4 regions of the Bacteroides faecis genome follow, and region 2 is predicted to be linked to each of the others. Evidence: riboswitches for the same ligand, from Rfam matches in the RefSeq annotation. Region 2 holds a riboswitch; each other region holds the start of a gene.
What was found. Region 2 has a riboswitch for cobalamin ahead of K6V30_RS24950 (DUF4465 domain-containing protein). Riboswitches for the same ligand answer to the same signal wherever they lie in the genome.
Positions count from the first base shown of each region.

Region 1 (4,177 bases), 1.1 Mb from region 2:
CGGAATTTATCGACGATGTTCAGCGATTGATCTTCTACGATATAGAAGTAACTGTTATAGCATTCGCGGTAAGTCTGGAATCCTGCTTCCTTGTCCCATTTCGCATGCTTCACTCCGACATTTTCGGCAGGAATCATTTCACAGTTGAACAGAATGTCTTTTGTACGGTATTTCTTGTTATATTTTTCAATCATGCCGAGAATTTCCTGTACAAAAGCTTCATATTTAGGATTATCATTAATGTCGATTCCCATGAACTGTGCGGCTTCCACCAGTCCGTTTACACCGATAGTAAGATACTGACGACTCATATTGATGTAACCGGCATCAAATAGCGGCAACATTCCTTTTGCCTGCAGTTGCTTCAGATTCTCATTATAGGCCAGTTGTACTTTATGAACCAGATCGACTACTTCTTCCAGAAAGAAAGGATAAAGCATGCCGGATTTTACAGCGTGCTGGATACAGCGGTTCAGATTGATGGTGAGCACACTTTTAGAACCGGTAGAAACTCCTCCGGCTCCCAGCGTATAACTGAAACCGTTGTCTTGTATCTCATTACGCAAGCGGCAGCAACTGCTCAAAGAATCGGCATTGTCGCTCATATAAGTAAAGAAGGAATGCCCCTCTGCATACATCTCGGCAGTGAAGTCACCGTATTCTTTATCCAGCACGTCACCGTCTTTTGTCAAGAGTGCCATTGTCTCGACAGGGAATGTCAGTACGGTGCGGGTGCGTTCTTTATTAAACCATTTCATAAAACGCTTCTGCAACCAGCTGAGTGAATCCCAGTCGGGCTTGCTTCCATCCGGGAAAACGAAGTGCTCGAAAAGGCTGTTGAAATAATACTTGTCATAATAAGCTACATTCCAGAAGATAGCCTGGAAGTTGCGTGCTCCTGTAGGCTGATTGATGGAATAAACTATTTGTTCGAAACAGTCCGTTATAACTTTGTCAATCGATCTTTGTTTCAGGGATAGGTCTGCGAGTTTATCGGGGTTCTTATAATAATCCTGTCCGTATTCCAGTCCTATGAAATAGTTCATATACATCAGAAACTCGGGCGTAGCGCATGCCCCGCTCAACATACTCGATACGATGAATACCATATTGACGAATCCGCCACAGAAAGATTTCAGATTGGTGGGGGCAGTGGAATTGCCTCCTACGGCTGTTGTGCCTGCTATCAACCAGGGATACATCGTAATACTTGCACAGTAGTTGGCAAGATTGGTTTCATCATTCTTGTAGATGAAGTGATGATTCAGCAGGTCCAGATAACGGTCGGATATTTCTTTGCCGTACATATCTTTCAGGCGGTCTATCAACAGGCGGCGGTTGAGGCGGATAAAATTCGATTTGGGGAGTTCGCCTATCAGTGTGGCGATATTCTTGTTCTCCATATTGGCGTTGGAATCGTATTTGCTGCCGGTAGCCGGATTGGAAGCGTCGCAATAATCGAGAAGAAATTTGAGCTTGTCCCTTACTTCCCGGTCTTCCAGATGTTTCTGGCGATACAGCATATATGCCTTGGCAACGCTGTAATAATGCTCTGCCATCAGGGCGACCTCCACCTGGTTTTGGATTTCTTCTACATTTGTCCCGTCACTGATACTGACACGACTCAACACGTTGGTGATAACATCCTGTGTTGCAAAACTTCCTACTGACAAGAATGCCTTGGATATTGCATTCTTAATTTTGTCGAGGGAAAAAAGTTCTTTCTTCCCGTCCCTTTTGATAATAAATATCTCCGAACTGATTATACCTATATTTTAAGAATTAACAAATATAATTTGTGCTTACATAGTTATTCGTGCACGACAATTTCCGGAGCTTGTAATAAAATGGATCTGTGTAGGATTCGTTCTATTGCCTTTCACCCGAAAGCCTGGAATAACGGTTATCATATCGGCAGGTCTTCTGACTTGTTTCTGTTGTGACGCCTTCCCGGTTTGTTCAGCAAAACCAGTGGCGGATGAATGCCACAACATTTCTCTCATTCTGATGGAGGGATAAAACTTACAGCTACGGGGATAGTTCCTGATTTTCACGGGATTCCCTTTTAATTCCGTTTCATGTTGATGATGATTCGGAAACCGATGTTGTCGGCAAAGTTAGAAATTAAATCAATAATCCAACTGAAAAGGGGATAAAATTATTCGGCTATTATTAGCATATATCTGAAAGCCGTTATGCTGATTTCACTGTGCATAATAAAAAGAAAAAAATCTTTTTTGAAACAGGATACACAAACCCGGATACTGTCGCAAAGTGAAAATAAAGTGTTAATCTCATCGATTTGTGTCTTTTATCAATGTTCTGTTTTTAATATTGAGAATGAATGTTTTCGGTATGATTTTCTTTAGATAGAGAGAATTATGCATATAAAGATGAAATAATATACACTTTCTGAAGGCTTTATTGCATCAATATAACTGTTATATGCATCATAACAATGCATGAAACAGGTTGTTCCTTTAAATGAAACGGTCCGTTGGTTTTAAAGGAACGGGTCATTGGTCGGTGAGGAAGGTTTGTTTTCTTTGCAAGGAAGGGGGAAATCTCTTTTTCAACCGGCTTTTTACGCTGGTTGTTTTCATTTTCCATCACTATATATTGTGTTAACTTGGACTGGTTTTCTTACAATTGGTGTTATTGGGGATGTAACAGCTACAGAATTGTATCATATCGCAATATAATAATCGATATTCCTGTTCATTGGATATTTTTAGATTGGAAATCCAGCCGTTTTTTCGATCTTCCTTCTGATCCCTCTGTATATTTCGTATCCAGTTTTTGCATAATAGTCGTTCTTTCATATTTGTTCTCTAACAGGGAATGCCGGAACATACATGTATCGTTTCTCCTGGATGGATTGAGTAAATAGATGTTAATTCAGCTAGAGACCTGCGAACTAATATTTGATATGGAATGTTGTTTAATCTAAATAACGAGCTTTAATTATGAACTAAAAAGTTAGACATGAGCAAATAAAACATTTCTAATAATTTAGCAAATGAAACATTACAATTTAAAAAAGAATGATTATGAGAAAATCTATTATTTTATTAGCTATGGTATTGGGCGCTTTTACAGCGAATGCCCAGACTGTTGTGGAAGGTACAAAGTTTGCAGATAATTGGTCTGTAGAAGTAAACGCCGGTGTGATTACTCCTCTTACTCACAGCGCTTTCTTTAAGAATGCACGTCCCGGTTTCGGAATCGGAGTCTCCAAACAATTAACTCCTATATTTGGTTTAGGATTGCAAGGCATGGGATATATCAATACTACCCAAAGCAAAACAGCTTTTGACGCATCTGACGTTAGCCTGTTGGGTAAAGTAAACCTGATGAACCTGTTTGCAGGTTACAAGGGTGTTCCTCGTTTGTTTGAGGTTGAGGCAGTAGCCGGTGCGGGTTGGCTGCACTATTATGTGAATGGCGATGGCGATCAGAATTCATGGTCTACCCGCTTCGGATTGAATCTGAACTTTAACCTTGGTGAAAGCAAAGCCTGGACTTTAGGAGTGAAACCAGCCATTGTATATGATATGCAAGGTGACTTCAATCAGGCAAAAAGCCGTTTCAATGCCAACAATGCGGCATTTGAATTGACTGCCGGACTGACTTATCACTTTAAGACCAGTTCAGGAAACCGTTACTTCACTGAAGTGAGAGTTTACAACCAAGGCGAAATTGACGATCTGAACGCTTCTGTCAATGCTCTTCGTGGACAGGTGAATAATAAGGATGGTGAGTTGAACAGCGCTAACCAGAAAATCAGCGGATTGCAGCAGGAACTTGAAGCATGTCGCACTAAGGTTGTTCCGGTTGAAACTGTGGTAAAGACTGCCCGTGTTCCCGAATCTATCATTACTTTCAGACAAGGCAAATCATCGGTTGATGCTTCACAGCTCCCGAATGTAGAACGTGTAGCTTCTTATATGAAGAAATATGCCGACTCAAAAGTAGTGATCAAAGGATATGCTTCTCCGGAAGGTAGTGTGGAAGTCAATGCCCGAATAGCTGCGGCTCGTGCAGAGGCTGTAAAAACGATCTTGGTCAACAAATATAAGATTAATCCGGCACGTATCACTGCCGAAGGTCAGGGAGTAGGTGACATGTTTACCGAACCGGACTGGAACCGTGTAAGTATATGTACTATTGAAGATTA
Region 1 is NZ_CP081916.1:5,126,975-5,131,151, reverse strand. Features, by position in the region: gene nrdD (anaerobic ribonucleoside-triphosphate reductase) at 1-1,766, opposite strand, end outside; cobalamin riboswitch at 1,897-2,119, opposite strand; gene K6V30_RS20225 (hypothetical protein) at 2,422-2,613, opposite strand; gene K6V30_RS20220 (OmpA family protein) at 3,045-4,177, shown strand, end outside.
Region 1: another riboswitch for cobalamin. It lies ahead of nrdD (anaerobic ribonucleoside-triphosphate reductase); the one in region 2 lies ahead of K6V30_RS24950 (DUF4465 domain-containing protein).

Region 2 (4,177 bases):
GTGATTCTTCCAGATATTCGCCTACATACATATAAGGTATAGAGAGTTCTTTCAGTTTGTCCGTTACAGCGGTTTGTGCGTCTCCGATGCCGTATAGCAATACAACGTCGGGTTTCAGGCCCAGCAATAGTTCATAATTCATTTCCGGACCCATGTCTTTAATGGAGTCTTTGTGCGCAATGATATACGGATTGGATACGTAGTCGATGCCCGATACGGCTACAATTCGGTCTGCCTGTCCCAGCGCGTCGAGCATGGCGATGTAGGAAGAAGACATACATACAATCTGTTTTGCTCCGGCAGGAATGGTGGGACCTGTGAATCCGGCGGGTGCCTGTTCGCCATTTCGTGATATGAAGTAAGACATTTCTACATCTTTGGCTCCCTGCCACGGGTTGAATACTTGTATCAGGGTGCTTTGAACGTTGTCTGCACCCAATATTTTAAATCCGGAAGCATATTCCGGTGTATATATATCCTGATTGAATGCTTCGAGAGAAGTCTTCTTGTTTGATACGCAACTTACCAGTAATAGCAAGGAAGCCAGTATGAAAGCGGAGATGGATTGTTTTATCATTTTATTTACATTTAGTTGTAACTGTCTTGTGAACATGTGATGCAAATATATTAATTGTTTTCTAATATGTCATTATTAAGTCTCTATTAAATTAGTTTTAGGCTTCCTCTCCAAGTGAATTAAACATAGGTTTTGCTCCCATGCTCTCACTTTCTGCCTGTATCGCTTTGTTCATCGGCGTTTCAGCTGTGGTAGCAACTGTGGTGGCAGAGTGGGAGCAAGCTGTTGCTCTCACTCTGCATCGCCTTGCAATATGTGGTTTTCTTAATGTTATTGTTTGATTTGCAGGGTGTTAACGCCTGTTGTGTCAACTATTAATGATTGACATGTCAGTCGTTAATAATTGAGAAATCAGGTGTTAATAGCTGATGACTCATGTATTCTTGACTGAAAAATGATTTAGTACTTACTGAAAGAACAGGTTAAGCGAAATTGTAGCTATGGTCAAGTTAATCAAATGGATAGGTGTTTCAGAAAGTTTCAAGCGCTTGAAACACTTTGTTTCACCGTATGAAACACTTTGTTTCATTACTTGGAACACATTGTTTCAAGGCATGAAACAAAGTGTTTCAACGGTTGGAACTGATCTTGGAACTATTCTTCATTCATCATTTCAATAGTTCTTCATTCAAACTGGCGTTCAGTCGAAAAAATGGAAGATTAAGGCGTTAAATAAACGGCAAAAAAGATAAAACATAAAAAAAAGATTTATCTTTGCAAATGTAATGGTTCCTGAAAAGATTATTTCGTTCAGGATGAAAAGGGAATCCGGTGAGAATCCGGAACAGTACCCGCTGCTGTAAGTCCCCCTTAATGATTATCGTATTTTTGCCACTGGTGTAGACACTGGGAAGGCGCGATAATTGGGACGAGTCAGAAGACCTGCCATAACTAGGATAGATTTACACCTGCGGGATTGAGATCAGGTTGTGGTCAGATACGAAGTCATTCATATTTGGTACCTCATATAGCCCCGTTTGTGTAACTCTTACACAAACGGGATTTTTTTTTGTGAGAGTTAACATATTATTCATTTAAATGAATGAGTTATGAAAAAGAATTTGAATTTCTTGATGGGTGCTGTCTTATTGATGGCAACAGTGTTGTTTGCCAGTTGTAATGCAGAAGATGATTTTCTCGTATCCCCGGTGGATTCTACAGGTGCTGTAACACGTTCGGTTACTACCGATCCGTATGTTATTGATTTTGCTAATGTACCCGCAGCTTATACCGCTTCGGATAAATACGGTGCTAATCTTTATACCGGAGGTGCGGGGCAAATCACTGAAGGCTACAAGGTACAATTAGGCAACAGTGGAACGTATGTACAGTTTCCTGTTAATTATCTCGAACAAGAATGGGGAGAAGAACCCCGCCCGTGGCAATATGACTATTGGAATGGCGGCTTGGCTGTTTCGGATTATACGGATATTACTGACGGTACCTATTTGAATCAGTGTAGCGTATATAACGGAGGAATAGCTGGTGTAGATAATGATAAGTTCGTTGTAGCCTACGGATATAGCGATTTTTACAATGATCCGCTTTCTACCTATGACAAATGCGCAAAGATCTATCTGACAGATGCTACCGGCTATACAGTTGTGGAAGAAGGAACACCGGTTGAGGGAACAGTAAAAACAGGAACTTTCAACAGTGTATATGTCTGCAATACGACTTATTCGCAAATTGTCATGCGGGATGGTAATTCATTTACGACTGGTGGCAAATCACTCGAAGAGCAGGAAGGTTGGTTCAAGGTTGAATTCATCGGCTTCGCATCGTCCGATACTTCTGTGGCTCCTACGGGTAAAGTCACTTATTATCTTGCCAATTTCGATAAGAGTAAAGAAGAAGAGTCAGGCTTACACGGCGAAATTCGGACCGGCTGGAATCAGGTTGACCTGACAGATCTCGGAACGGGTGTTCATATGGTTGTCGTTAATTTTGTCGGTAGTGACAAGAGTGATTACGGATTGAACACACCGGCATACTGTGCGTTAGATAACCTTTCCATTTCATTGTAATTTTGAAATCTTTAAATAAAATCAGTTGTGAGAAAGTATTTATTGCTCCCTCTATTATTAGCGCTTGTCATTTCTTGTAATAAAGACGATGTTATAACGCAGGAAAATGAAAATCCTCTTATTGAGCTCGACAGCGAAACGGGTGTTTACGTTGTTAAGGTGGGAAAAGAAGTCAAGGTAAATCCTACTTATTCAAATGTTGACTTTGCGGTTTATTCATGGAAGTATAACGGTCGGATTATTTCGGATAGCCCTTCATTGACTTATACTTTCAATCAATCTGGTTCATATTATGTGACTATCCGGGTGGATACCCCCAAAGGTAGTTCCGAAGAAGAAATCCGTATGGAAGTGAATGAACTCGCTCCGCCGGTTATCTCATTAGTTGTTCCGACCGGTGGGCTGAATGTGCTTGCCGGCCGCGAACACAAAATAACACCGGACATTCAGAATGCGGAAGGAGCGATATTCCGGTGGACTCTGAACGGGAAAGAAGTAGGTACAACTGCCGAATATACTTTCAACGAGCAGGAGTTAGGCTCCTATAAACTAGTACTTTATGCGAAAAATGAAGATGGCGATACTTCGAAAGAAGTAGTGGTCAATGTAGTAGACAAATTATCGGCTGATGCAACCATTGTTGCTCCGTCATTTTATACAGAAAACCTCGTAAAAACAGTTGCTTTGGGGCGTACTCTTTATCTCCGACCGTATGTTAACATATCGTCTGTCGCCAATTATCAATGGAGTCTGGATGGAGAACCTATCAGTGGAGCCAATTCACTGATGTATGCATATACACCCGAAGCGAAGGGAGAACATACGCTGACCTTTGCTCTTTCTTACGGAAACAGTGCTGCTCAGAAACGGATCACACGCAACATTAGCGTGACAGGTACGGATAAAATATCGTTGGATATTCCGGTTGCATGCATTGATGCATCCGAAAAGCGTCCTTACACGGAAGGTTGTTCGTTGAATAGTAATAAGGTATATGAATTTATACCGGCACCCGGACAATTCGTGAATGAGACGAATACAGCCGGATATACCGGGACGGAATCTACACAGGAGGCAGCTATCGCCTATGCGGAAAATAGACTGGCAACCACTTCCTATGTTTCACTCGGTGGCTGGGGAGGTTATATTGTCGTAGGTTTCGACCATAGCATCGAAAATAAGGGCGGCTATGACTTTTCTATCATAGGCAACGCATTTGAAGGATCGTCCGAGCCGGGTATCGTATGGGTGATGCAGGATGTAAACGGAAACCAACTGCCTGATGACGAATGGTACGAACTGAAAGGTTCTGAATATGGAAAGAACGGTACTATTCAGGATTATGCAGTGACTTATTATCGTCCCGGTGGTGCAAAAATGGCAACTCAGTGGGCTGATAACCAGGGAAATGTAGGAGAGGTAGATTACCTCGGGGGATATCATCCTCAGGCTTACTATTATCCGCTCTGGATTAAGGAAGATTCTTATACATTGTATGGAACGCGGTTAAAATCTAAAACCGTAGAGTCTCGACCGGGATTCTGGGAAAATCGGTCGTTCGAATGGGGATATG
Region 2 is NZ_CP081916.1:6,230,570-6,234,746, reverse strand. Features, by position in the region: gene K6V30_RS24960 (ABC transporter substrate-binding protein) at 1-577, opposite strand, end outside; gene K6V30_RS24955 (hypothetical protein) at 675-812, opposite strand; cobalamin riboswitch at 1,287-1,481, shown strand; gene K6V30_RS24950 (DUF4465 domain-containing protein) at 1,627-2,604, shown strand; gene K6V30_RS24945 (PKD-like domain-containing protein) at 2,632-4,177, shown strand, end outside.

Region 3 (4,177 bases), 270 kb from region 2:
GGTATTGTACGGGAACTTCCAACTGTTATTTCGCGATGAAGTACGGCATGAAAATGATGGGAACACATCCGCATGAATGGTTCATGTTTCACGGGGCTCAATTCGGATACAAACATGCCAACTATATGGCACTCGAAAACTGGGTAAATGTCTATGACGGCGATTTAGGCATTGCGCTTTCGGATACATACACTTCCGGTATATTTCTTAGTAACCTCAGTCGTAAGCAGGCTAAACTTTTTGATGGTGTCCGGTGCGATTCGGGAAATGAATTTGATTTTACCGATAAGCTGGTAGCCCGTTACAAAGAGTTGGGCATTGATTCAACCACCAAGACAATAGTCTTCAGCAATGCGCTCGACTTCACTAAAGCGCTCGACATACAAGATTACTGCAAAGGCAAGATCCGTTGTTCTTTCGGAATCGGCACCAATCTCACCAATGATACCGGATTCACTCCTTCCAATATCGTCATGAAACTGACACAATGCAAGATGAATGTCAACCAAGAATGGAGAGAGTGTATCAAACTCTCGGATGATGCCGGAAAGCATACCGGTAGCCCTGAGGAAGTACAAGCCTGTCTATATGAATTGAGGCTGACCGGAAATCAATGATTACCCGGATTTTCGGACTTACTTAACAAAAGAGTGCCAAAGCCCTGCAAACGTATAAGCATAAAAAAAGGAGCAACGCCTTGCTCCAACCTTTTGTTAACCTTAAATCTAATACTATGAAAAACACAGTGCAAAGATACGGACTTTTAGCATATCCGCAAATTATCCAAATAAAAAAGCATGTTTCATAACATGATTTAAAACTTTCAGAGGGAAATACTCCCTCTTATTAATACTTTTTCAAGATTTAAACTCCCTCACGGCTCTTCCCAGTCTTTCCAAAGACAGTTCGCCGGATTGCCTCCACAACTGTTCCCCTTTTCTGAGAAGGATAAATGTAGGAGTAGATTCTATCGTATAGAAATTAGCCAGTTCGCTTTCTTCATCTACGTCGACCTGCACCACTTCAACTATACCTTCCATTTCTCTTTTGAACTCCTTTACCAAAGGTTCCATGCGTTTGCAATGAGGGCACCACGTTGCATAAAATTCTGCCATTACCCAGTCGTCACCGGCTAGTTTCTCCTTGTTTCTTGCCTCACGGGCTATTTTCTTTTCTTTCATGATTGATTCTCCTTTTTTAAATTAATGATTGGAAGTCTCAACAACATAAAAGAAGGAAGGTTTAGGAGATAAACATTAATACACAGAGATTTAGTTCTATTGGAAAACTAAAAAAGGAGTTCAAAGAGCCCGGTTAAGTCTGTTTGTATTTACCGGTCAGCTCTCCCTATCCAACCGGATAGCCTATGTACACCGAAGGAAATCATTGCACAAAAATGAAACTTTCGTGCAAAAAAAAGATATTCTATTCAATATTTATTTATCTTTGCCCCCCGAAATGGTTCGGAATCCGTATCCAACGGACGATGATTAAAAGGGAATCGGGTGTAAATCCCGGACAGTCCCGCTGCTGTGAAGTTCTATTAAATGTCTTATAAGTGAACTAATTTTACGCCACTGATGTTAATTCGGGAAGGCAAATAAGACAAGAGTCAGTCAGAAGACCTGCCACTTCGCGTAAAAGCGTTCTTGCACCTCGTGGATTAGGAGTAAAGAACATCATTTGTTAAGCCCCAAATCAAGAAAATACTGTGTTTTCATCAGGTGGAGTATGTCCGTCAGATGGGAAGACATTAAATAAGTATGTACTTAAATGAAAGAAGTATGATAAAAAAAATCTTAGTAGCCAATCGCGGTGAAATCGCCGTAAGGGTGATGCGTTCCTGCAGGGAAATGGAGATAACGAGCATTGCTATCTTCTCCGAAGCAGACCGGACCGCGAAGCACGTGCTCTACGCAGACGAAGCATATTGTGTAGGACCGGCAGCATCCAAAGAGAGTTATCTGAATATAGACAAAATCATCGAAGTGGCCAAAGCGAGTCACGCCGACGCTATCCATCCGGGTTACGGCTTCCTTTCCGAAAACGCCACTTTCGCCCGTCGATGCCAGGAAGAAGGCATCATCTTTATCGGCCCCAATCCGGAAACAATGGAAGCGATGGGAGATAAAATTTCCGCCCGCATAAAAATGATAGAAGCAGGAGTCCCTGTAGTTCCCGGTACACAAGAGAATCTGAAGAGCGTAGAAGAAGCTGTAGAACTTTGCAACAAGATCGGCTATCCGGTGATGCTGAAAGCTTCTATGGGTGGCGGTGGAAAAGGTATGCGCCTCATCCACAGTGCCGAAGAAGTAGAAGAAGCATATACGACTGCCAAGAGCGAATCCTTGTCTTCTTTCGGTGACGACACGGTTTATCTGGAGAAATTCGTCGAAGAGCCTCACCATATCGAGTTTCAGGTATTGGGTGACAAACACGGAAATGTCATTCACCTTTGCGAACGTGAATGTTCCGTTCAACGCCGCAATCAGAAGATTGTAGAAGAAACTCCTTCGGTTTTTGTCACTCCGGAATTGCGCAAAGATATGGGAGAGAAAGCGGTAGCTGCGGCAAAAGCTGTCAACTATATCGGTGCGGGAACAATCGAGTTCCTGGTAGACAAACACCGTAACTACTACTTCCTTGAAATGAATACCCGCCTGCAGGTGGAACATCCGATAACAGAACAGGTAGTGGGCGTCGACTTAGTAAAAGAGCAGATCAAGGTAGCCGACGGACAAGTACTGCAGTTGAAGCAGAAAGATATTCAGCAACGCGGACACGCTATCGAATGTCGTATTTGTGCCGAAGATACAGAAATGAACTTCATGCCAAGCCCGGGAATCATCAAGCAGATTACAGAACCGAACGGTATCGGTGTACGCATCGACAGCTATGTATACGAGGGTTATGAGATACCTATTTACTACGACCCGATGATCGGCAAACTGATAGTATGGGCCACCAGCCGCGAATATGCCATCGAACGGATGCGCCGCGTGCTCCACGAATATAAACTCACCGGAGTGAAAAACAACATCAGCTACCTGCGTGCCATCATGGATACTCCCGACTTTGTAGAAGGTCATTACGATACCGGATTCATCGCCAAGAACGGCGAATACCTGCAACAGTGCATCATGCGCACCAGCGAACGCTCCGAAAACGTAGCTCTGATTGCCGCATATATGGACTATCTGATGAATCTTGAAGAGAATAACAGCGGCATGGCAACCGACAACCGCCCCATCAGCAAGTGGAAAGAGTTCGGATTGCACAAAGGTGTGTTGAGAATCTAACGTTAACAAAGAATATTCAATTATGGAAATTCATATAGGAAACCGTGTGGCCGAAGTGGAACTGGTCAGCAAGGAAGATAATAAAGTGGTGCTTACCATCGACGGAAAGACATTTGAAGCAGATGTCGTAATGGCCGAAAACGGTACTTGCAACATTCTGATGGATGGCCGCAGTTCGAACGCGCAACTGATTCGCCGCGAGAATGGTAAAAACTACAAGGTAAATACCCACTATAGCAGTTTCAATGTAGAGATAGTGGACAGCCAGGCGAAATACCTGCGCATGCGCAAGAAAGGCGAAGAGGAACAAAACGACTGCATCACCTCTCCGATGCCGGGCAAGGTGGTGAAAATACCCGTAACGGTCGGTCAGGAAATGAAAGCCGGAGACACCGCCATCGTGATTGAGGCCATGAAGATGCAAAGTAACTATAAAGTATCTTCAGACTGCCGCATCAAAGAAATTCTGGTTCAGGAAGGTGATAACATCACCGGTGAGCAGACATTAATAACATTAGAACCGATTGCATAATATTTAGAACGGATTGCATTATGGAAGAAAAGAATAACGCATATGCCACGTTTGAAGAACGTGACCGCATCGCCTCTCTTGGCGGAGGTGTGGAAAAGATAGAGAAGCAACACGAAAGCGGCAAGATGACTGCCCGCGAACGTATCGAGATGTTGCTCGATAAAGGTACTTTTGTAGAACTGGACAAACTGATGGTTCACCGCTGTACCAACTACGGTATGGATAAAAATAAGATTCCGGGAGACGGTATCGTATCTGGTTACGGAAAGATTGACGGTCGCCAGGTATTTGTTTATGCATATGATTTTACGGTATATGGCGGTTCGCTGTCAGCTTCCAATGCCAA
Region 3 is NZ_CP081916.1:5,961,945-5,966,121, forward strand. Features, by position in the region: gene pncB (nicotinate phosphoribosyltransferase) at 1-617, shown strand, start outside; gene K6V30_RS23870 (thioredoxin family protein) at 858-1,181, opposite strand; cobalamin riboswitch at 1,443-1,647, shown strand; gene accC (acetyl-CoA carboxylase biotin carboxylase subunit) at 1,785-3,299, shown strand; gene K6V30_RS23880 (acyl-CoA carboxylase biotin carboxyl carrier protein subunit) at 3,322-3,831, shown strand; gene K6V30_RS23885 (acyl-CoA carboxylase subunit beta) at 3,852-4,177, shown strand, end outside.
Region 3: another riboswitch for cobalamin. It lies ahead of accC (acetyl-CoA carboxylase biotin carboxylase subunit); the one in region 2 lies ahead of K6V30_RS24950 (DUF4465 domain-containing protein).

Region 4 (4,177 bases), 990 kb from region 2:
CACCGAGGAAACTCGCTTTACACACCGACCTAAGCCACCTTACATTGCTTGTAAAATGTGTATATTATCCCTCCTAACATGCAATACTATGCACAATCCCGTATATTATTGCATTGATTTATGCAATTCCTTCTCTGGTTGAATCATTTTCCAACGAACATTTGTGATGAATATCTTAAAAATAGCACATCATCCCCCTCCATTCTTCCCCCTAGAAGCCCTCAGAAAAAATCCTCTCGCAGCCCCATTCATCTCCCGTCTTTCCTAAAAGAAGAACAGAAAAAAAGGAGAATACTTTGATTAAAATAAAAAGGGGATTATCTTTGTCTTCCGTGTTTAGATACAAGTCCAATATAAAAACCGTGAATTATGAAAACGAATATAAATTACCTGTTAGCTTTATGTTTCCTTCTCCTATGCGCCTGCAAAAGCGGTAACGCCTCAAGTCAGAGCAAAAGTGAAACTCCACAAGATACCATCAAATCATTTACCTTGCCCACCATCCCACCCATGCTGACCGCACCGGAACAACGTGCCGACTTTCTTGTAAAGCACTATTGGGACAACGTTAACTTTGCCGACACCAATTATATCCATCACCCGGAAGTCACCGAACAAGCATGGGCAGACTATTGCGACCTGCTAAACCACGTACCACTCGAAACTGCACACGAAGCAATGCGCAAAATGATTGACCGCAGCAACGCAGATAAGAAAGTATTCGCTTACTTCACCGACCTCGCGGATAAATATCTGTACGACCCGAACTCTCCAATGCGCAATGAAGAATACTACATTCCCGTACTGGAAGCCATGATAGCCTCGCCCATACTCGACAAAACAGAAAAGATACGTCCTCAAGCCCGCCTGCAACTGGCACAGAAAAACCGTATCGGTACCAAAGCTCTGAATTTCACCTACACCCTTGCCTCCGGCGCCCAAGGCAATCTGCATCAACTGAAAGCCGATTACATCTTATTATTCATCAACAACCCCGGCTGCCATGCCTGCACCGAAACAATAGAAGGACTGAAAAACGCCCCCTTTATCAACCAACTCCTAAAAGAAAAGAAACTCATCCTCCTCTCCGTCTATCCCGACGAAGAACTCGACGAATGGAGAAAACACCTCAGCGAATTCCCCAAAGAATGGATCAACGGCTACGACAAGAAATTTGCAATAAAAGAGCAACAACTATATGACCTCAAAGCCATCCCAACCCTATACCTCCTAAACAAGGAGAAAACCGTCCTGCTCAAAGACGCCACCGCACAAGCTATAGAAGAATATTTAATGACGAACGCCCAATAAAAAACATACACGCCCAATAACACCTCCGCCACCACACCGCAAAGTCTCCCCGCCTCGTTTGTTCAGCGTTAGGCGGAGGCAGTTCTTTGAGCATTCCTTTTTCTTTCGTATCAAGATGAAAGAAAAAGAACACCTCCTTGCAGAAAACAAATAAACTCTCTATCTTTGCACCGCATTGGTTTGCGCCCCCTCACACGAGGGAAGCAATTAAAAGGGAATCAGGTGTAAATCCTGAACAGTCCCGCTGCTGTAAGTTCCAATAAAATAATGTTGTGAGCAATTCACTCTCAGCCACTGGAAAGAATAAATCCGGGAAGGCGCCCACAACAGGAATAAGTCAGAAGACCTGCCATGTAATTTCGTTTCACTGCTTTCGAGGAAAAAGCGTTGAATCTAATGAACCGGACCTTCGTCTATCATTTCATTCACCATTTTGATTCAGAGAAAGTATGCACAAACTAATAAACTCTGCCAAGTTTATTATGTATGTCCGGTCGAAGCGATTTCGCCCGGACATTTTTATGAATAAAAGAATTTAGCTAATATGGAAAGATATTTAAGTTTACATCATCTCCAACGCTATCCCATGACTTTCTACGATCAGCAGAAAGTCATGAAAGCTCCATATACGTCATGCAATCAACCATTTACTCATACAAGCAAATCCATTATATATCATGTGATATAATATTCTCTTAATCAAATAAATAAAATATGAATTTAAAACAACTGTTCAAGCCGCTTTTGTTCTTAACTGCGGCATTCGTAATTGCGTCTTGTTCTACAGACGACTGTGACCTCGACCACTTGGAAAAACTACAAGGCCTGCCTGCCTTAAAAGCCGGTACATTCCCGGAAGAAGATCTAACACTTAATGTCGGAGAGAAATATGTATACTCCCCCAAAGCAAGCAGTCCGCTGGATATATATTACCAGTGGTATCAGAATGGAGAAGACATGTCTACAGACCCTTCATTCACATTCAATGCCGAACGTCCGTCACGTTCAAAAGTTATCCTGGAACTTAGTAATGATCTGGGAAAAGTTACGTTAGAAAACAAAGTGACCGTTCGGGGAGCTGACTACTCCAAAGGATGCTTCATTATTAACGAGGGCTGGTATGGACATGGGTCAGGAAGCATTTCATACTACAACTACGACAACAACAGCATCGAGCATTGGTGCTACAAGAATCAGAACTTCGGCGATGAATTAGGAGTAACATCACAATCGGGCACTTTGTGGAATGGCAAGTTATACGTCTGCTCCAAGCAAAACAATCAGTTAGTAATCGTAGACCCTAAAACTCTATATGCAGAAAAAAGCATAGGACTATTGTTACCTAGCGGACGCCAAGCCTACGAATTTATACCAGTCAACGATCAATATGCTGTTGTAACGGCAAACGGCGACTTCTACCGCATAGATTTAAACACATTTGAAGCAATAAGAATCTCCACCGGCAGTACTTGGGGAGGTTGCGGTAGCGGAATTGTTTATCAAGATAAACTGCTGCTCAACGTAAAAGGCCAGAAGATTTATAAGATAGATATTAAAACCTTGTGCGGAGATCTATCTCAGTATGATTGGAAGAACCAATTTCCTTACGAGAATATAGATGTATCCACCTCGGGTGGTACTCGTTTTGTAGAATGTAAGGACGGCAATCTCTATACAGTCGAAAGTACTAATGGTGAGAATAATTTAGTAAAAATCAAGCCGGACTTTACTATCGAAAAAGCTCCGATACATGCGAGTTATGAGTCCTCCTCTTTCGGTGCCTACAGAGAAGCGACTTTCTGCGGAACCTCAGACGGCACATTCTACTATATCGCAGGAGGAAAAATCTACCGGGCAACGTTTGACAATCCTGCTCCTACAGAAGCGCTCACCACTTACACCAAAGACGGTTATGGATTTTATGGTGCAGGTATCCGTGTAAATCCCCAAACAAATGAATTGCTTGCAATGTATCTGACCAGCGAATATAACAAAAATCTCATAGTCCGATTCAATGCCACAACAGGAGAAAAGATTTCAGAAATAACCTACGACGGTTACTACTTCCCCGCTACCTTTATTTTTAATTAATAGCAAAACTTAGAAACAAGATGAATAAGTTATATACAACTTTATTAATAGCATGTATTGCAGTAGGATTTACTGCCTGTAATGACGACAATTGCGATGATCTGCATCTTGGCAATCTGGCAAACTATCCAAACGTATTAAAAGGGACATTCCCAACCGAAGACCAGGTGCTGGAACTAGGAGAAACATTAGAAATCACTCCGGAATTACTTAATCCCGAAGACGCTACATATTCATGGCTTCTCAATGGAAAAGAGATCTCTACCGAACAAACATTTACTTATCAGGTCGATAATCCATGTCGGGCAGATCTGACCTGTGTTATCACAAATAAGTATGGAAAAGTAGAAATGAATACAAGTTTTCGTTCCAACCATGACTTTTCCAAAGGTTTCTTTTACCTGGCTGACGGAACATTCAACTTCTACGATACGGAAAAGAAGGTTACCTACAAGGATTGCTATTCCTCTCTGAACGCCGGAAAAACTTTAGGGATGGGTAGTTATGACAATGCAAATATCAGTAATTACAATGGCAAGTTCTACGTTCTGGTAAAGACCAGTACATCGAATAAAGATCAGTTCTTTGTCGTTGATGCCAAAACGCTTTATTATGAAAATTCTGCTATAGTAGGTGCCAACCTGAACGGTCTGACCATTCTGAACGATCAATATGCTTTAGTGACAGGAGACGGTATACATCGTATTGATCTTAAATCACTTAGCAATATCAAGATCAAGGACAAGTATATGTTCAGCATCTATAACGGATTAGT
Region 4 is NZ_CP081916.1:5,242,508-5,246,684, forward strand. Features, by position in the region: gene K6V30_RS20685 (DUF5106 domain-containing protein) at 370-1,311, shown strand; cobalamin riboswitch at 1,471-1,679, shown strand; gene K6V30_RS20690 (DUF5074 domain-containing protein) at 2,026-3,402, shown strand; gene K6V30_RS20695 (DUF5074 domain-containing protein) at 3,423-4,177, shown strand, end outside.
Region 4: another riboswitch for cobalamin. It lies ahead of K6V30_RS20690 (DUF5074 domain-containing protein); the one in region 2 lies ahead of K6V30_RS24950 (DUF4465 domain-containing protein).